Regions from separate parts of the Mesorhizobium sp. M0590 genome, predicted to be linked through region 1. Evidence: predicted binding sites of a transcription regulator. Region 1 holds the regulator's gene; each other region holds the start of a gene.
The links. The regulator PhoB, encoded in region 1, activates phosphate uptake and scavenging genes when phosphate is short. The targets are predictions, from matches to a motif close to TGTCATNNANCTGTCAT.
Positions count from the first base shown of each region.

Region 2: a site for PhoB is predicted at 2,410-2,426, ahead of phnF (phosphonate metabolism transcriptional regulator PhnF). Genes of this name have one in related genera too.
Region 3: a site for PhoB is predicted at 3,829-3,845, ahead of olsB (l-ornithine N(alpha)-acyltransferase). Genes of this name have one in related genera too.

Region 1 is NZ_JAMYQN010000001.1:217,831-224,476, forward strand. Features, by position in the region: gene NKI52_RS01085 (ATP-binding cassette domain-containing protein) at 1-561, opposite strand, end outside; gene NKI52_RS01090 (sugar ABC transporter permease) at 639-2,003, opposite strand; gene xylF (D-xylose ABC transporter substrate-binding protein) at 2,146-3,186, opposite strand; gene NKI52_RS01100 (ROK family protein) at 3,473-4,717, shown strand; gene phoB (phosphate regulon transcriptional regulator PhoB) at 4,727-5,416, opposite strand; gene phoU (phosphate signaling complex protein PhoU) at 5,433-6,140, opposite strand; gene pstB (phosphate ABC transporter ATP-binding protein PstB) at 6,173-6,646, opposite strand, start outside.
Region 2 is NZ_JAMYQN010000008.1:21,042-27,687, forward strand. Features, by position in the region: gene NKI52_RS15040 (carbon-phosphorus lyase complex subunit) at 145-1,257, opposite strand; gene phnH (phosphonate C-P lyase system protein PhnH) at 1,259-1,867, opposite strand; gene phnG (phosphonate C-P lyase system protein PhnG) at 1,867-2,328, opposite strand; gene phnF (phosphonate metabolism transcriptional regulator PhnF) at 2,464-3,207, shown strand; gene NKI52_RS15060 (zinc-binding alcohol dehydrogenase family protein) at 3,226-4,242, opposite strand; gene NKI52_RS15065 (ABC transporter permease) at 4,313-5,278, opposite strand; gene NKI52_RS15070 (sugar ABC transporter ATP-binding protein) at 5,275-6,646, opposite strand, start outside.
Region 3 is NZ_JAMYQN010000008.1:76,154-82,799, forward strand. Features, by position in the region: gene NKI52_RS15275 (DJ-1/PfpI family protein) at 1-405, shown strand, start outside; gene NKI52_RS15280 (fatty acid desaturase) at 553-1,575, opposite strand; gene NKI52_RS15285 (hypothetical protein) at 1,703-1,906, opposite strand; gene grpE (nucleotide exchange factor GrpE) at 2,143-2,778, shown strand; gene olsB (l-ornithine N(alpha)-acyltransferase) at 2,890-3,765, opposite strand; gene NKI52_RS15300 (PAS domain-containing hybrid sensor histidine kinase/response regulator) at 3,915-6,203, opposite strand; gene acuI (acrylyl-CoA reductase (NADPH)) at 6,292-6,646, opposite strand, start outside.

The DNA.
Region 1 (6,646 bases):
GACCTGCGCCGTCTCTTGCGGCCCGAGTGCCGCCGTCGGCTCGTCCATGATCAGGATGCGAGCATTGAACAGGATGGCGCGGGCGATCGCCACCGACTGCCGCTGGCCGCCCGAAAGCTTTACCACCGGCTCCTTGAAGCGTTGGAAACGCGGATTGAGCCTGCCCATCACCTTGCGCGCCTCGGCCTCCATGGCGACGTCGTCGAGCGTACCCCAGCCGGTCATCAGCTCGCGGCCGAGAAACAGGTTGGCGGCCGCATCGACATTGTCGGCCAGCGCCAGCGTCTGGTAGATCGTCTCGATGCCGTACTTCTTGGCGTCGCGGGGATTGGAGATCGAAGCTTCCTCGCCGTTGACGAAAATCTGGCCCGCATCGCGCTTGTAGGCGCCGGACAGGATTTTTATCAACGTCGATTTGCCGGCACCGTTGTGACCGAGCAAAGCCATCACCTCGCCCGGGAAAAGGTCGACAGAGGCATCGTCGACGGCGCGAATGCCGCCGAAAGCGATGGAGATGTTGCGCATGTCGATCAGCGGCGTGGGAGCGGTTTTGTCTGCCATGCTCGTCCTTCCTCCCTATAGATCCTGCTTGAGCATCAAGTTGTACGAAAACCGGTTTCCACCTTGCGGGATCATGCTCAGACCCGTTTGCGATAGACGGTATCGAGCCACACCGCGACCACCAGCACGGCTCCGACAACGATGCTCTGCAGCGGCGAATCGATGCCGAGCAGCACCATACCGGACTGCAGCGACTGCATCAAAAGCGCGCCGAGCATGGCGCCGAGCACTGTGCCGGAGCCGCCGGCGAGCGACGTGCCGCCGATCACCGCCGCCGCGATGACCAGGAGCTCGTCCAGCGTGCCCAGCGCATTGGTCGACGAGTTCTGCCTGGCTGACGAGATCGCTGCGGCGATCGTCGCCAGCACGCCCATGATCATGAACACCTTCATGGTCACCCAGCGCGTGTTGATACCGGCAAGGTTGGCTGCTTCCGGATTGCCGCCGATGGCGAAGACATAGCGGCCGAAACGGGTACGCTTGGCGATGAAGGTCATGATCAGCCCTACGGCTACAGCCATCAGCACGGGTATGGCGATGCCATGGGCGATGAACAGCCCGCCTTCGGGAACGGTTATATTGTTGGCCGCCGCATATCTGTTCACGATGCCGACCGGCCAAGGATAGGAATTGGCAAGCCATATGGCGCCCATGATGACAAGGCAAGTGACGGCCCCGAGGAACGTCTCGGCCCAGATCGGGCGTAACGGGAAGCGGAACCGCTTGCGCTGCACCCGCCCGTTGAGCAGCATGAACACAACCGCCAGGCACGCGACAATTCCGACGATCCAGCTCCATCGCGCACCGATCGAACCCGTCGGTCCGCCGCCCATCAGCTGGAAAGTGGCATCCAGCGGCGCAATCGTCTGCCCACTGGCGACCCACCATGCGGCACCCCGCCAGACCAGAAGGCCGCCCAGCGTCACGATGAAGGCCGGCACCTCGAGATAAGCGATGATGTATCCCTGGAACGCTCCGATCAGAAGGCCAAGCGCGAGGCCGATGGCCAGCGCCAGGATCCAGATCCAGGGGTTGCCTAATTGCAGACCGACCATTCGCACCAGGAAATGCACCTGCGCAAAACCCATGACCACGCCGATCAGGCCTTCGGCGGAGCCGACCGACAGGTCGATATTGCGCATGACGATAACCAGCACCATTCCGGCGGCCATTATGGCCACGGCCGAAGTCTGCACCGACAGGTTCCAGAGATTGCGTGGCGTCAGGAAGGTCCGGCTGTCGAAGTCGAACGGATTGACGCCGAGCCGTACGCTAGAAATGACATGCAGGCCGACCCAGATGACCAGCAGCGCGCCGACCATGCCGAGCATGCGCGTGTCGAGTTCGGTTGCCTTGAGAAATCGGGCAACAATGCCGAGTTCGGATTCCCGTGCCCGGTCTGTCGTGCTGTCGACCGGCGTGTTGGACGTCGTGTCGGTCATGATGTTTCTCCCGCCGGGTTGCCGTCTGCCGCGGATGCCGGAAGCAGCCTAGAAGTTATCCGCCGGAAGCGGAAAAACAACTCTTGTTGGAAAAACGCCGCGGCGAGCGGCCGCGGCGTTCGGACTTTTCGGAAACGTCGGCTCAGTTGCAGACTGCAACAGTGCCAGCCGTCACCCCGGCGCAGACCTCTTCTTTCTTGATCCAGCCGGCGTCGATGACGACGTTGAGGTTGTCCTTGGTGATGGCGACCGGGGTCAGGAACAACGACTTGACGGTATTGCCGCCGGGCGTGGTGAAATCCTTCACGCCGGCAATGTCGGTCATCTGCTTGCCGTCGGCCAGTTGCGAGGCGATCTCGGCGGCATTCTTGCCGAGCTCGCGCGCATCCTTCCACACCGACACGGTCTGTGTGCCGAGCGCGATGCGGTTCAGCGCGGCGTGGTCGCCGTCCTGGCCCGAAACCGGAACCGATCCGGCCAGCCCTTGCGCCGTCAGCGCGGCGACGACGCCGCCGGCAGTGCCGTCATTAGCGGCGACCACGGCATCGACCTTGTTGTCGTTGGCGGTCAGGAACTGTTCCATGTTCTTCTGAGCGTTGGCCGGCAGCCAGCCGTCCGTATAGGCCTCGCCGACATTCTTGATCTTGCCGCCGTCAATGGCCTCCTTCAGCACCTCCATCGAACCGGCAAACAGGAAATCGGCATTCGGATCGGAACCCGAACCCTTGATGAAGACGTAGTTGCCTTCCGGCTTCACCTTGAAGACTTCGCGGGCCTGCATGCGGCCGACTTCCTTGTTGTCGAAGGTCAGATAGAACACGTCCTTGTTCTCGATCAGCCGGTCATAGCCGACGACCGGGATGCCTTCGTCCAGTGCCTTCTGCACGGCCGGCCCGATGGCCGAGGCGTCCTGCGCCAGGATGATCAGTGCGCTGGCGCCCTGCGAGATCAGGCTCTCGACGTCGGTGAGCTGCTTGCCGGGGTTGGACTGTGCGTCGGCGGAAATATACTTGTCGCCTGCGGCCTCAATGGCCGCCTTCATTGCGGCCTCGTCGGTCTTCCAGCGCTCTTCCTGGAAGTTCGACCAGGAAACGCCGATGACCTTGTCTTTAGCCTGCGCCACCGACGCCAGCGCCAGCGTCATGGCGACACCCGCCAGAATGGCGGTCGTGAATTTCTTCATCATATCCTCCCTGCGCCGCGTACGGCGTGACCAATTGGCTCAAAGACCAGCTTAGAAGCTCTAATTTTTTCGAGCCTCGAAAAAATACTGGCCCGATCTCCGGCTGCTGTCAACATCGATTCTGATGGATTTTGATGACTCTGCGAGTTTTTTCGAGCGTCGGAATAAACGATGACAGCGCCACCTGCATCTGACACTATTTGCCTGCGTCCGACACTATTTGTCGGACATTACCGACGGCTTCCGGTTCATGAGCGGCCGCGGCAACCGGGAGGAAAGCAAAACAATGTCGGTCGGAATCCGCCATGACGATTTGCGCCGGCGCAACCGGGCGATGGTGATCTCGGCGGTGCGCCGGGCCGGCCAGCCATCGCGTACTGAGATCGCAGCTACTACCGGCCTTAGTCATTCGACCATATCGGCGATCTCTTCCGACCTGATACGGGAAGGCATCCTCGCCGAGAGCAAGGCAAGTGAGCCCGTTTCGTTGAAACGCGGTCGTCCGCAGGTCGGCCTCGCCCTCAACCCGGAAGCGGCGGCGGTGCTGACCGTGGTGTTGTCGCTGAATTTCCTGTCGGCCGCCATTATCGACTATACGGGACAGGTGGTCGCCGAGGAACAGCGCCGGCTGGACACGCTGACCATGCCGCGCGACGAGCTGATCCGTGAATGCATGGCCATCGTCCGGCGCCGGCTGCAGGATCCAGACCTTGACGTCCGCAGTGTCGCCCGCATCGCCCTGGCGATTCAGGGCATTACCGACTCCCCTGCACGCGCCATGCTGTGGTCGCCGATCACGCCGCAGACCGACATCGCCTTTGCCGACATGCTGGAGGACGAATTCGGCATCCCGGCAACGGTGGAGAACGACTGCAACATGATGGCGGTGGCTTTGCGCTGGCGCAATCCGGATCGCTATCGCGACGACTTCATCGCCATCCTGCTTTCGCATGGCATCGGCATGGGGCTGGTGCTGAAGGGCGAACTGTTCACCGGGACGCATTCCTCGGGTGGCGAATTTGGCCACATGATCCATCGTCCGGGCGGCGCGCTCTGCCGTTGCGGGCGGCGCGGCTGCATCGAGGCCTATGCCGGCAACTACGCCATCTGGCGCAACGCCAGGCAGATGAGCGAAGAAAGCGAACCGATCGCCGACGTCAGCGACGCCGACATGCGAGCACTGGCGGCCCGGGCGCGCGAGAAAGATGGGCCGGAACGCGAGGCCTACCGCAAGGCCGGCGAAGCGCTGGGTTTCGGTCTCGGCTCGCTGTTCGCGCTGATCGATCCGGCACCGGTCGCGATGGTCGGCGCCAGTGCCGCCGCCTTCGATCTGATCGAGCCGGCCATGCGGAAGGCAATCGCCCAGACCGCCGGCGGCCAGCATTCAGGCTCGATCTCCTTCGATACAGAGCCGAACGAATTGCCGCTGATCCGCGAAGGCTGCGCGATGCGGGCGTTAAGCTTCGTCGACCAGGAGATTTTCGCGCCGGGCGCGCAAATGAGGCCCAGCGTCAGAAAGAACGTAGCCTGACCAGGCGGGTCAATCTTCCCTGATCGCATAGCCGGCACCGCGGATGGTGCGGATGACATCCGGCATCCGGCCGTTGTTGACGGCTTTGCGCAGCCGCCCGACATGCACGTCGACGGTGCGTTCGTCGATGTAGATTGTCTCGCCCCAGACATTATCGAGTAACTGGCTGCGCGAGAAGACACGGCCCGGATGCCGCATCATGAACTCGAGCAGCCGGAATTCGGTCGGCCCGAGCCTGATTTCGCTCTTCTTGCGATAGACCCTGTGCGATTCGCGATCGAGCACGATGTCGCCTACCTTCAGCACGCTGGACAGCACTTCCGGCTTGGCGCGCCGCAGCAGCGCCTTGACCCTGGCCATGAATTCCGGTGTCGAAAACGGTTTGACCAGATAGTCGTCGGCGCCGGTCGAAAGACCGCGCACCCGGTCGCTCTCCTCGCCGCGCGCGGTCAGCATGATGATCGGCAGCCGCTCGGTTTCGGGGCGCACCCGCAACCGACGACAGAGCTCGATGCCGGAAACCGCTGGTATCATCCAGTCGAGCACCAAAAGGTCGGGCACATTCTCCTGCAAACGGATCTCGGCTTCGTCGCCGCGTGTCACCACCTCGACCTGGTAGCCTTCGGATTCGAGATTGTAGCGGAGCAGCACACCCAACGGCTCCTCGTCCTCCACCACCATTATGCGTGGTGCGATCATCGGCTGGGCACCCCCATCATGTCACCGGTGCGGACATTGTCGTTTCGTCCTGCTTCGGACGATTGACCGGCAATTGCTCGCCGGTCAGCACATAATACGCATTTTCGGCGATGTTGGTGACATGGTCGCCGATCCGCTCCAGATTCTTGGCGCAGAACAGCAGGTGCGTGCAAGCGGTGATGTTGCGCGGATCTTCCATCATGTAGGTCAAGAGCTCGCGGAACACGGACGTGTATTTGACGTCGATGCGCTCGTCGGCGGCACGCAGCTTGGCCAACGCGGCCGCATCGCCTGCAGCATATTCCTCGATGACACCCTGCACCTGGATGAGAACCAGCTGCGCCATCGCGTCGATGGAATGCGACAGGTCCCGCGGCGTGGCGCTGAGGCCGACCGCACTCACGCGCTTGGCGATATTCTTGGCAAGATCGCCGATGCGTTCGAGGTCGCCCGCCATGCGGATCGCTCCGACCACATGGCGAAGATCGTGGGCCATCGGCTGGCGTTTGGCGATCAGGGTTATGGCGCGGTCGTCCAGTTCGCGTTGACGCGCATCCATGATGGCGTCGTCGGAAACGACGCGTTGCGCCAGCACGTTGTCGGAATTCAACAGGGCCTTGGTGGCCCCGCCGACCATCGAACCGGCGAGGTCGGCCATGTCGCGGATCAGCTTGCTGATCTGCTCGAGATCCTCGTCGAAAGAAGCGACTGTGTGTTCGCCCATGGTCCTGTCCTCATATGCATGATCGGAACGGCTCAGCCGAAGCGGCCAGTGATGTAGTCCTGCGTGCGCTTCTCGCGGGGCGACGTGAAGATCTTCTCGGTCCGGTCGAACTCGACCAGTTCACCCAGATACATGAAGGCGGTCTGGCGCGACACGCGCGCCGCCTGCTGCATGTTGTGGGTGACGATGACGATCGTGTAGTCGGCTTGCAATTCGTCGATCAGTTCCTCGATCTTGGCAGTCGACAGCGGGTCGAGGGCCGAAGCCGGTTCGTCGAGCAGAATGACTTCCGGCTTCACGGCCACGGTGCGGGCGATACAGAGCCGCTGCTGCTGGCCGCCAGATAGGCTCAAGCCGCTGGCGTTGAGCTTGTCCTTGACCTCGCTCCACAGCGCGGCGCGCTTCAACGCCTGTTCGACGCGGCCGTCCATCTCGGACTTGCCGAGGTTCTCGTAGAGCCTGACGCCGAAGGCGATGTTCTCGTAGATCGACATCGGGAACGGCGT
Region 2 (6,646 bases), on a different contig from region 1:
TGGTTGCCTTTGTGCTTCGAAGAATGTTCTTCCTGAGCCGAGGGAAGGCGCGCAAGGCGAGACCATTGGCGGCAGTAGCGGTTACGGCGGATCCGGAGGCCATTCCCCAGACGGGGGAGGTCACGGTGGTGGAGCTAACTGAAGTCATTCCGCTGCCTGCCTCTTCTCTTCGCCCTTGCCGGCATTTTCGCGGGCGTCGTGCTCGGTGCGCATGCGGCGCACGAGGTCGAGCTCGGCCTGGAAGTCGACATAATGCGGCAGCTTCAGATGCTCGACGAAGCCGGTCGCCTGGACATTGTCGGAATGCGAGATGACGAACTCCTCGTCCTGCGCGGCGGCGATGACATCCTCACCCAACTCCGAGGCGCGCAGCGCGCGGTCGCATAGTGCCATGGCCATCGCCTTGCGCTCGCTCTGGCCGAAGACGAGGCCGTAGCCGCGGGTGAATTGCGGCGGCGCCTTGGCCGAGCCCTTGAACTGGTTGACCATCTGGCATTCGGTGACGCGGATGCTGCCGAGCGGCACGGCAAAGGGCAGTTCCGGCACGTCCAGTTCCAGTTCGACCTCGCCGATGCGAACCTCGCCGACGAAGGGATGGTTGCGCGCGTAGCCGCGCTGGGTGGAATAGCCGAGCGCCAGCAGAAACCCCTCGTCGCCGCGCGACAGCGCCTGCAGGCGGATGTCACGCGCCATCGGGAATTCGAGCGGCTCACGGGTGATGTCGCCGGGGACATGATCGCCGGGCATGTCGCCGTCGGGCTCGATCAGGCCTTCGCGGGCGAGGATGGCCGAGACGCGCGGCATCGCCTCCGCCTCGCCTGCACGCTGTTCCGGCTCGGCGACATCGCCGCCGGCAGCAAGTTCGGGATCGAGCAGCCGGTGGGTGTAGTCGAAAGTCGGGCCGAGCAACTGGCCGCCGGGCAGATCCTTGTAGGTCGCCGACACCCGCCGCTCGACCAGCATCGTGCCGGTGTCGATCGCCCTGGTGTAGCCGAAACGCGGCAGCGTGGTGCGATAGGCGCGAACCAGGAAGATCGCCTCGATCATGTCGCCGCGCGCCTGGACGATCGCCAATGCCGCCAGTTCCCTGTCGTAGAGCGAACCTTCGCTCATCACCCGGTCGACGCCGAGCGCCAGCTGCTCGACGATCTGGTCTAGACGAAGTGCGGGCACCGAACGGTCGCCGCGCCGGCGGTCGGCGAGCAGTTTGTGAGCATTGCGAATGGCCGTCTCGCCACCCTTTACCGCAACATACATGCTACGCCTCCATCATCTTGATGCGCGTCGTGCGCGGCAGGCAGGCAATTGCGTCGAACGTGGCGAGGATGATATCGACGCCACGCGGAAAACGCTGGTTGTTCTGCTTCCATTGCTCGACGAAATGGCGCGGCATTTGCGCCGGCGCGATCGTCGCCGTCTTCTCGATGCCCGGGCCTTCGAGCAGCAGCGCAGCGCCGGAGATGAGATCGCCGACCTCGAGGATCAGCGTCGTGGAGCGATCGGGATAATCCTGGGTGCCTTGCGAAAACCCGTCGAGCGCCATCATCTCGGCCGGCGTGGCGATCAGCGCGAAATGCGCGTCGGCCGGGGTGTTGGCCAGCGGCGCGCCGGTATGGAAGCCAAGCCAGGATTTCACCGCCGACACCTGCAAAGCCGGGTCGAGCCAGAGCGGCGTGTCGTTGTCGCACAGCGCCAGCGCAACGGCGCCGGCGGTGGCCGACAGCGGCGCCGGTGGGTGGGCAAGGGCCGGCAAGGGCTGGACGCTGCCCGGCCGCGCCATCGCGTCCATCACGGCACGGAATACGGTCTGGGCATTGAATACCGGATCGGCGAAGCCGCCTTCAATGGATTGAGCGGCGATATCCATCAGTCTTCTCCGCGCACCATGGTGAAGAAATCGACCTTGGTCGCCGCCGTCTCGGCGCGGCGCTGTTCACGCGCCTTGGCCAGTGCCGCCTGCAATGGCGCAACGATCCTGATCTCGACCTCATTGCGGTGGGCCGGGTCCTGCCACAGCGCATCGGCGATTGCCGCCAGCCTTGCCTTCTGCTTGTCGCGGCCGAGCGCGTAGCAGTGGCCGACATGGCCGGACGCAAGCCGCACCGTGGCACGGGTGACCGTCGCCTCGCCGACATTGAAAGGGGCACCACCGCCGCCGATGCGGCCGCGTACCGTAACCAGGCCGGTTTCGGGGCCACGCAGAAGTTCCGCTTCGCAAGGCAGGCCGGCTTCGTCCCAGAGGCGGACGATGTCGTCGCCGGCCGATTGCGCCAGCGTCGCCATCACGGCCTTGCGCTCGGCCTGCTCTCGCGCTTCCCGTCCTCGCATGGCGGTGCTCCTCGTCTGCGTTCATTTTGTCTATTGATATAGACAACTATACAAATTATATCCATTATCTAGCGCGTGTCCATGACGGGCACGTGACACGGGCCAAAAGATCGGCGCAAGGAATTGGGGCGGGAGATGATCGGACAAGCCAACAGCATCGAGCGGCGCAGCGGTGTCGCGCTGTGGCGGCAGATCGCCGACCAGATCCTGCATTCGATCGCCGCCGGCGATTTTCCCGAGAATGCCGCGCTGCCGCCGGAGATCGCGTTGGCCGGACGCTATGGCGTCAACCGCCACACGGTGCGCAGCGCTATCGCAGCGCTGGTGCAGGAGGGCGTGCTCAGGGCGGAGCAAGGGCGCGGCACCTTCGTGCTGTCGCGCAAGCGGCTGTCTTATCCGATCGGCGCCCGCACCCGCTTTTCCGAGGGATTGCAAGGACAGGCGTCCGAGCGGCATATCACCTTGCTCGCGTCATCGATCGAGCCGGCCGACCGTCGTGTCGCAGAGGGCTTAGGCCTTGCGACGGGGGCCGATGTGATACGCCTGGAAACGCGCGGCGAAGCCGATGGAATGCCGGTGTCCCGCGCGGCCGGCTGGTTCGATGCCAGGCGCTTTGCCGGCATCGATGCCGCCATGGCGGAAACCGGTTCGATCACCGCATCGCTGGCACGTTTCGGCATCGACGACTATCTCAGGCAATCGACCGTGCTGTCGGCGCGCCATGCCGATGCCGCCGACCTTGCGGACCTCGAGCTGCAGCCCGGCGCCATCGTGCTGGTGACGGTCGCCGTCAACGTCACGCCCGACGGTCAGCCGATACAGTTTTCGGAGTCGCGCTTCCCGGCCGAGCGGATCGAGCTCAAATTGTCGGCGCTCTGAGATGCGGCAGCCCTGGCATCATCCGACTTGAATGACGGCCTTGATCAGGCCGGACTTCTCATGCGCCCAGCGGGCGAGGTCGTGCGGCGTCTCGCCAAGCGTGGTGCGGTGGGTGACCAGCTTTGCCAGCGGCAGCGCGCCGTTGCGAATCGAGGCGGCGACATGATCGAAATCGGCACGCAGGGCGTTGCGGCTGCCGATCAGCATCATCTCGCGCTTGTGGAATTCGGGATCGGAAAAGGCGATGTCGTCCTTGACGACGCTGACCAGGACCAGCGCCCCGCCGTGCGCGACATGGGCGAAGGCCGACTGCACCGACCGGGTGTTGCCGGTGGCATCGAAAACCACGTCGAAGCCGTCGCCGCCGGTTGCTTCCCGCACCAGGTCGGCAGCAGCGCCCCGCGAGCCGTCGAGGGTCGCGAAGCCGAGTTCGCTTTCGGCGAAACCCAGCCTCTCCGCACTCATGTCGAGCAGCGTCACGTCGAGCCCGGCGATGCGGGCGAACAGCGCCGTGCCGAGCCCGATCGGGCCTGCGCCGATGACCAGTGTGCGCGCACCTGGATCAGCGAGCGAGCGCCGCACGGCATGGGCGCCGATCGCCAGGAATTCGACGGCGGCGGCATCGGCCAGCGACAGGCCGTTTGCCGGATAAAGATTTTGCGCCGGCACCAGGATCTGCTCGCACATGGCGCCGTCGCGGTGGACGCCGAGCACCTCGATCCTGACGCAGCAATTCGGCTTGCCTTGCCGGCAGGCGATGCATTTGCCGCAGGCGAGATAGGGATTGACGATCACCGCTTCGCCGACGGCGAGATCGACGTCCTCGCCAACCTCGATCACGGTGCCGGAAACCTCGTGGCCCATGATGCGGGGATAGGCGAGGAACGGGTGCTTGCCTTCGAAGATGTGATAGTCGGTGCCGCAGATGCCGACATGGCTGACGGCGACCAGCGCCCAGCCGGCGGGGGGCGCGCCAGGCGCCGGACGATCTTCGAGGACAAGTTCGCCGGGCGAGCGGCAGACGACGGCTTTCATGCTTCAATCCAGTCGGTTCATGGCACCGCCGGCCCTGCTGTCGCGAGGCCGGCGGTTGTTGGGAGGCAGTCTATTTGCCGCGGCGGCGCAGCCCGTCGAAATAGACGATGACGATGATCAGCACGCCGGTGATGATGCGCTGCCAGAAGGCGTTGACGTTGAGCAGATTGGCGCCGTTGTTGATGGTGGCAAGGATGAAGGCGCCGAGCAGCGGTCCGTGCACGGAGCCGACAGCGCCGAACAGCGAGGTGCCGCCTATCACCGAGGAGGCGATCGCCTGCAATTCCCAGCCCTCGGCCTGCGTCGGATTGCCGATGCCGATGCGCGAGGCAAGCAGCACGCCGACGAAGGCCGCACACAGGCCCGACAGCGTGTAGGCCATGTAGATGGTGCGCTGGACGTTGACGCCTGACAGGCGCGACGCCTCGGCGTTGGAGCCGACCGAGAACAGATAGCGGCCCCAGCGGCTGTGGTGCAGGAAGATGTAGGCTGGGATGCCGACCAGGATCACCATCCAGAACAGATTGGGGACGCCGGCGAAGGAACTGCGCGAGAACGTCTGGAAGGCGTCGTTGTTGATCGAGATCGAGTTGCCATTGGTCATCAACAGACCGATGCCGCGCAGCGAGGTCAGCGTTGCCAGGGTGATGATGAAGGGCGGCAGGCCCATCTTGACGATGCCGAACCCATGGAACATGCCGATGGCGACGCCGACCAGCAAGGTGATCAGGATGGCGAGGAAAACCGGTGTGCCGGCGTTGATCAGCATCGCGACGATGACGGTGGCGAAGCCGACCACGGCGCCGACGGAAAGGTCGATGCCGCCGGTGATGATGACGAAGGTCTGGCCGACCGCCAGGATGGCGATCATCGACCCTTGCCGCAACAGGTTGGAGATGTTGTTGGCGGAGGCGAAGCTCGGCGTCGCCACCGACAGGATGATCCATAAAAGAACCAGCAGCGCCAGCAGTGTCAGCCCGAACAGGGCGTTGTAGTTGCGTTTCGGCCTTTCGGCAGCGATCGCCTCGGTGCTCATATCCGTCCTCCCGGTTTTTCTTGTTTCTCGGCCAGCGCCTGGGTGAGGATCTCCTCGTGGTCAGCGGTACGAAAGCCGTGCGTGGCCACCAGCTTGCCGCGCCGGAACACGTGCAGCGTGTCGGCGAGCTCATAGACCTCGGGCAGGTAGGACGAGATCAGGATGATGCCGGCTCCCTTGGACAACAGCGCGCCGAACAGGCGGTAGATCTCGGCCTTGGTGCCGACATCGACGCCGACAGTCGGCTCATCGAAGATGAATAGCTTGGCGCCGTGGGCGAGCCATTTGCCGATGACGATCTTCTGCTGGTTGCCGCCGGACAGGCTGGAGGCCAGCGCGCCGCGCGTCGGCGTCTTGATGCGCAGGTCGGCGATCTGGCGATCGGCTTGCGCCTTTTCCTGCGCGCGGGAGATCAGCAGATTGCTCGAGATGCGCTTGTAGATCGGCAGATTGAGGTTGAGTCCGACCGGCAGGTTGAGGCAGAGGCCCTGGTCGCGGCGGCTTTCCGGGGCCAGCGCCATGCCGAGCCTGATCGCGTCATGTTCGGAATTGACCTTGACCTCCTTGCCCTCCCACAGGATCTGGCCGGCCGATTTGCGGTGCCGGCCATAGAGCGTGGTGACGAACTCGCTGCGCCCGGCGCCGATCAGGCCATAGAGGCCGACGATCTCGCCGGCACGGACGGACATCGAGACATTTTCGAAACCCTTGCCGGACAGGTTCCTGGTTTCGACGATGGTCGCGCCGGGGGTGAAATGCTCCTTGTGGTAGACCTGCTCGATCGAGCGGTTGATCATCATCTTGACCAGCTCGGCGTCATTGGTCTCGGCAATGTTCCTGGTGCCGACCAGCGTGCCGTCGCGCAGCACCGAGACGCGGTCGGCGAGCTCGAACACTTCTTCCATGCGATGGCTGATGTAGATGATGGTGACGCCTTCGCCCTTCAGCCGGCGGATCAGCGTGAACAGCTGGTCGGCCTCCTTGCGGGTAAGATAGGCGGTCGGCTCGTCGAAGATCAGGAATTTGGTGCCGCGCACGGTGGCGCGGGCGGCGGCGATCAACTGCTGCTGGCCGATGGTCAGGTCACCCAGCATGACATGCGCCGGCAGGTCGAAGCCGAGATCGTCGATGATCTTCTGCGCCTGCCTGATCATCGCCCGCTGCTGCAGGATGCCGAAGCGGGAATCCTCTTCGCCGAGGAACATGTTGGCGGCGACGGTGAGATGGCGGCACAGGACGACTTCCTGATGCACGGCATTGATGCCGAGCGCCATCGCCTCATGCGGCGTTGCCAATGCGGCAGGCTTGCCCTCCCAGATGACGTCGCCGGAGGTGCGCGGCATGACGCCGGTAAGAAGCTTGATCAGG
Region 3 (6,646 bases), on a different contig from region 1:
TTTTCCGAGGTCAACCCGGCCGAATACGACGCCGTCTACGCGGCGGGCGGGCGCGGGCCGGAATATATCCGCATCGACAAGCGCGTGCAGGCGCTGGTGCGGCATTTCCATGAGACGGGAAAACCGATCTTCACCATCTGCCACGGCGTGCAGATCCTGATCGCGGTCGACGGCGTGGTGCGCGGCCGCGAAGTCGCGGCGCTGCAGTATTGCGAGCCGGAAGTCACGCTGGCCGGCGGCATCTATATCGATGTTGCGCCGACCGGCGCCCATGTCGACGGCAATCTGGTGTCGGCCAAGGGCTGGCCGGGCCTTGCCGCGTTCATGCGCGAATGCCTGAAAGTGCTGGGCACCGAGATCCGCCAGGGCGAGATCCTGATGCGCGACCAGCGCCAGGCGGCTTAAGCTCGGAATGTGGAGCCCGCCGCACCCCTAACGCATGTCGCGCAAAAGTGTTCAGCGGTTTTGCGATAACGGCATGCATAAACAAGAACCTAAAGCGCGTCGCATGAGGCCGGTCGAGCGCGACGCGCTTTAGGTGCGGCGGTACGTCTACACGGCCATCCGCGCTTCGCGGAACGATACCAGCTTGCTGCGGCTCTCGTCCCACAGCGCCAGCTTGACGCAGCGCAGGCTGTCGAGGAGTGTGACGCGGCCGATCTCACGCAGCTCCGGATAGTCCCTCAGCACTTCCGGAAGCCGGTAGCATGGCACCTTGGCCGAGAGGTGGTGCACGTGGTGGACGCCGATATTGCCGGTGATCCAGTTCAGCACCGGCGGCAGGTCGTAATAGGACGAACCGTGCAGGGCAGCGTGCTGGAATTCCCACTCGGAGTCCTTTGTCCACTCCGTCTCTTCGAACTGATGCTGGACATAGAACAGCCAGATGCCGGCCGATCCGGCGAGGATGACGATCGGCAAATGCACGACCAGAAACGCGCCGGGGCCAACGAACCAGATGAGCAGCGCGGCTATGACCGTGATGGCTAGGTTGGTCGACATCGACGACACCCAAGGGGTGAGGCCGCCCCGCATCATGCCCAAGGGCAGTCTCTGCTCGAAAATGAAAATCCAGATCGGGCCAAGGCCGAACATCACCAGCGGATGGCGATAGAGGCGATAGGCGAGCCGGCCCCGCCACGACAGTTGCCGGTATTCGGCGACGGTCAGTGTCTTGATGTCGCCGGTGCCGCGCTCGTCGAGATTGCCGGCGCTGGCGTGATGGGTTGCGTGGGCGCGGCGCCAGCAATCGTAGGGCGTCAGCGTCAGCACGCCAAGGACGCGGCCGATCCAGTCGTCGGCATAGCGATTGGCAAAGAAGGAGCCGTGGCCGCAATCGTGCTGGATCATGAAGATCCGCACCAGAAAGCCGGCGGCTGGAAGGATGAGGACCAGACCCCACCAATGGCCATAGGCATAAGCGGCCGAGGACAATGTCCACAGCGTGGCGAAGGGGATGAGGGTGATGGCGAGTTCGACGGCGCTGCGACGCCTGTCGGGCTTTTTATAGCGCGACAGGATTTTCAACCAGGCGCGCTTGCTGTTTGCCACAGCTTCGGGGGAAATCATGTTCATCATGAAACATAGGCGGAGCAGCGCGCTGCCGCAAGCCGGCGATCACGCAAAGTTACTGCGGGTAAATGTCGCGCGATGGCGAGGAATTGATGGCCGCAGTCGCCGGGCGCACGGCCTGCAATGGTGTCTACCGACGGCGCCCGCCTGCGACCACCTTGGCTTCCACGCCGTCCAGGCGGTCGAGCAATTCCTTCAGACGGTCGGGAATATCGGACTCCGTGCGGAAGGCCGGCAAGGTGCGCAGAAAGCGCTTGGTCGCCTCGGTGCCGAGCTGGCGCCGGATATCGGCGGCGAGCCCATCGCGTTTTTCGCCATTCCTGCGGGGCATCATCCAAAATCCTGTGTCGGCTTCGAAACTCTTCCAAGGGAGGAATGGTTCCCGCATTGTAGTGTCCCGGCAAGCAAAGACGTCGGGTACGGTAAAGTTTGAATTAAAATCGAAAGGTCTGCGCCGTCCGCCATCAATCAGCGACAGCGGCTGCAGTATCGCTTGCCCCTTGATTTTTGGCCGCTAAACCTCGATATCGGGCGCAAATCCACACCATTCGAAAATGACGGGAAACGGCGATGAGCGACCAGGCAAAAGACGAACGCGCGCCCGATGAAGCCGAGAAGACCGAGGCTGCCGCGGAGCCAAGGGAAGGTGGCGTCGACGGCGACTATGAAGCGCTTGTGCGGCTTCTGAAGGAAAACGAAGAGCTGAAGGATCGCGCGCTGCGCGTCGCGGCCGACATGGAGAACTTGCGTCGCCGCACCGCCCGCGACGTCCACGACGCGCGCGCCTATGCGGTTGCCAATTTTGCCCGCGACATGCTTTCGGTGTCAGACAATCTGCGCCGTGCGCTGGATGCCATCCCGGAGGAGGCCAAGGCTTCGGGCGATGCCGGCTTCAAGGCGCTGATCGACGGCGTCGAGATCACCGAGCGCGCCATGCTGTCGGCGCTGGAACGCCACGGCGTGAAGAAGCTCGAGCCCGAGGGCGAGAAATTCGATCCGAATTTCCACCAGGCGATGTTCGAGGTGCCCAATCCCGACGTACCGGCCAACACGGTCGTGCAGGTCGTGCAGCCCGGCTATTCGATCGGCGAGCGTGTTCTGCGGCCCGCCATGGTCGGCGTCGCTAAGGGCGGCCCCAAGCATGTGGCGAGCGAAGCGCCAGTCGAGCCGGGGCCGGTCAACGAGCAGGCTGAGAAAGATGCGTGAATGGGTGAATGGTCAATAGTGAATGGTTAGTAGTGAGTAGCCAATTGCTGCTCCAGCAGTCAGTGCTATGTTCTATTCACTATTCACTATTCACTATTCACTATTCACTATTCACGCCGCAAACCGCTGCGCTTCTCCACCATAATAATTGACGTAGCGGGCACCGATCTCCTTGACCGGCATCACCACGAACACGTCGACCGTCGAGAATTCACGGTCGATGACGCAACCGTCGCCAATGCGCGCGCCGACGCGCAGATAGCCCTTGACCAGTGGCGGCATCGCGGCGATCGCCGCCTTGGTATTGACCGCCTCGATCGGCATCAGATCCATGGAACAATAGCGCCCGGCGACGGCACGCACGTCCCAGGATGAATTCGTCCGGCAGTGGTGGGCAAGATAGGTCAGCGCCTCTGCATGTGCCGCCGGCACGGTGCCGTGGAACGACGCGCAGCCGGTCATCACGCCGATGCCGTAATGATTGATATAGGCCCAGATGCCTTGCCACAGCGCCTCGATGGTGCGCTTCGAGCGGTATTCCGGCAGAACGCAGGAGCGGCCGAGCTCGAGGAAGCGCTGGCCGGGATGCCGCGCGATCAGCTTGGTCAGCTCGAATTCACCTTCGGAATAGAAACCGCCGGCGGCCGCGGCAATCTCCTGCCGCAGCAGGCGGTAGGTGCCGACGATGCGGCGATGCTCGGGGCCGGAAAGCGAAGTATCGAAGACCAGCAGATGATCGCAGACGGGATCGAAGCGGTCGGCATCGCGGCGGTCCTGCATCTGAAACAGGTCCTTCCTGGCGCCAAGCTCGTCGTAGAACACCCGGTAGCGCACTTCCTGCGCGGCAGCGATCTCGGCCTCGTTGCGGGCGAGCCGCACTTCGAGATTGCCGATGCGGCCGAGCGATGCGCCTTTTATGACGGCATCGGCGTTCCGGCCGACGAGCAAAGGCCCGCTGGCGTTCGGCCGAGCATCACATTCCGGCATGACTGTATGCACGAGTGATTCTCCTTCGAGCCATCCCTCTTGGCACGGGGATACGGTGTAGGTGCAACAGGATTGTGACAGTACCGTGATACGGCTCTGCGGGCAATACTTCGTCGGCTGGGCAATCTATCAACCGTCTATGTTGTGCCTCAGGCGGCCGCTTGCCCTTCGACCGCATGAACCAGGGCATCGGGGTCGAGCGGCTTGGTGACGAAGCCGCTGGCACCGTGAGCGAGCACGGCGTGGCGGGTCTTTTCCTGGCTGTCGGCCGACAGCACCATGATCGGCACCGGCGGCACCGCGGTCTCCTCCTCATGGCGGCGGATGGCGGCGATGGCGTCCAGACCGTCCATGACAGGCATGTGCAAGTCCATCAGCACCACGTCGTAGCGGTGCTTGTGGCCGGTGCTGATGACCGCCTCGACCGCGGCCTTGCCGTTGCCGACCACTTTCACGCGATGCCCGGCCTTCAGCAGCGTGGCGCGGGCCAGCATGGCGTTGATGTCGTTGTCCTCGGCGATCAGCACCGACAGGCCCTGCTGGCGGGCGCCAATGGCGTGCCCCGCCTGCGCGCCGCGCCTTTGCAGTTGCGGCTCGGCGATGACCGGTGCATGGCTGGTCAAAAGCACGCGCAGCAATGTCTCGCCGCGCACCGGCCTCGCAAGGAAGGTGGCGTAACCATTGGCACGGAACTCGCCAAGCATGCCGCGGTCGGTCGGCGCGATCAGCGTCACTGCCTCGCAATCGGCAAATCCGCTCTGGCGCAGGCGCCTGAGCAGCCTGCCGTCGCTTTGCTCCATGGCAGCATCGATCAGAAGCACGTCACAGCCCTCGGCGAAAGCGGTGGCCTGGGCGGCGGCGGTGGCCAGATCGACCGTGCCGCCATTGGCGCGAATGGTGCGGGCGAGGGCTTCGGCCTCGACCAGGTTCTTCGACACGATCACCGCATGCCGGCCCGACAGCGCGTCCTGGCGGATCTGCGGCGCCTCGACGGCGGAAATAGCGGGAATATCGAAGACGAATTCGGACCCCTGGCCAAGCCGGCTCGACACAGAGATAGTGCCGCCCATGGCGGTCACCAGGCGCTTGGAAATGGCGAGACCGAGGCCGGCACCGCCATGCGCACGGGTCGAGGTGCCGTCAGCCTGTTCGAAGTCCTCGAAGATGCGCTCCATGTCCTCCTCGCGCAGACCGGGGCCGGTATCAGCGATGGTGAAGCGGATGCGGTCGGTGGTTTCGGTGCGGACGCGGGCGATGCTTGCCAGGACGCCGCCGCTGTCGGTGAACTTGACGGCGTTGCCGATGAGATTGAGCAGCACCTGCCTGACCCTGCCGGGGTCGGCGGTGATCAGCTGCGGCACGTCGGGTTCGACATGGCAGCCGAGGCCGATATCCTTGGCAAAAGCCCGCGCCGCCAAGAGTTCGATGACGTTGTCGGCGATCTCACGCACCGACATCGGCTGCGGTTCGGGATCGAAGCGGCCGGCCTCGATCTTCGAGTAATCGAGCAGGTCCTCGATCAGCGCCAGCAGCGCGCTGGCCGAGGTCGAGATGGCGCCGACATAGGTCCGCTGCTCGGGCGAAAGGCTGGTGTCGGCGAGAAGCCGGGCCATGCCCATGATGCCGTTCATCGGAGTGCGGATCTCGTGGCTGACGGTGGCGAGGAAGCGCGATTTGGCCTGGCTCGCATATTCGGCCCGCTCGCGGGCGGTGATCAGCGAGGATTCGGCGCGCTTGCGAGCGGTGATGTCGCGGGCGATGGCGCGATGCGAAACGGCGCCGCTGTCCTTGTCGCGCACCGACAGCTCGATCCAAGAGAACCAGCGTGGGCCGTCCGGCGTGCGAATGGCGACGTCGGTGGAACTCAGGCATTCATGGTCGGAAAACGCGGCGTCGGGGACGATGCCGACATCGATGCCTAGTTCGGCCAGGGTCTTGCCGGCAAGGTCGCGCTGGTCGGTTTCGACAAGGTCGGCGAAAACCTTGTTGGCGTAGACAATGTGGCCGTCGCGGTCACGATGGACGACGAGATCGCCGAGTGCATCGATCAGCCCGCGAAAGCGCTCCTCGCTCTCCTGCATCTCCCACATGCGGTCGGCCAGCGTCTCGATTTCGGCGCGGCTGCGGGCGGTCGTGGCATCGAGCAGGGCCACCGCGCGGCGCTCGGTGCGCCTGTTGCGCAGATGCATGGCGAGCCCGGCGATGGCTGTCGCCAAAAGGCCGATGGTGATGAAGATCGGCGCCCCGGTCAGATGCGAAAAGCCTGCCAGCACGACGATGGCGACGAGCGTCAGGAAGGGCAGGCCTTCGCGGTTGGAGGCCGGCAGTTCCGGCGCCAGCGGTGGCGCGTCGACAAGCTGCCGTCCTGGCGCCGCGGGGGCCGTCCCGTCGGCCCGTTCGGCTGGTTCCGCCTCTCTGATGCCGGGTTCCGCAATCATACGGAACTCCTGCCAGAGAGAGCTTATCGAAGGTTGTGGTTGATCGCTCGAATTTTAGCGGTCACGCTCTTTTTTATCCCTTGGGGGCTCACATATCCACCACCACGCGGCCGCGGATCTTGCCCTCGACGATGTCATGCGCGGCGCCGATGATGCCGTCGAAGCCGATGCTCGTCGACAGGCTGGCAAGCTTTGCGTGGTCAAGATCGGCGCCGATGCGGCGCCAGGCCTCGAGGCGGACCGCCTTCGGCGCCATCACCGAATCGATGCCGAGCAGCGAGACGCCGCGCAGGATGAAGGGGGCGACGCTTGCCGGCAGGTCCATGCCGCCGGCGAGGCCGCAAGCGGCGACGGCGCCGCCATAGGAGGTCATCGACAGAACGTTGGCCAGCGTGTGACTGCCGACCGCATCGACGCCGCCGGCCCAGCGTTCCTTGGCGAGC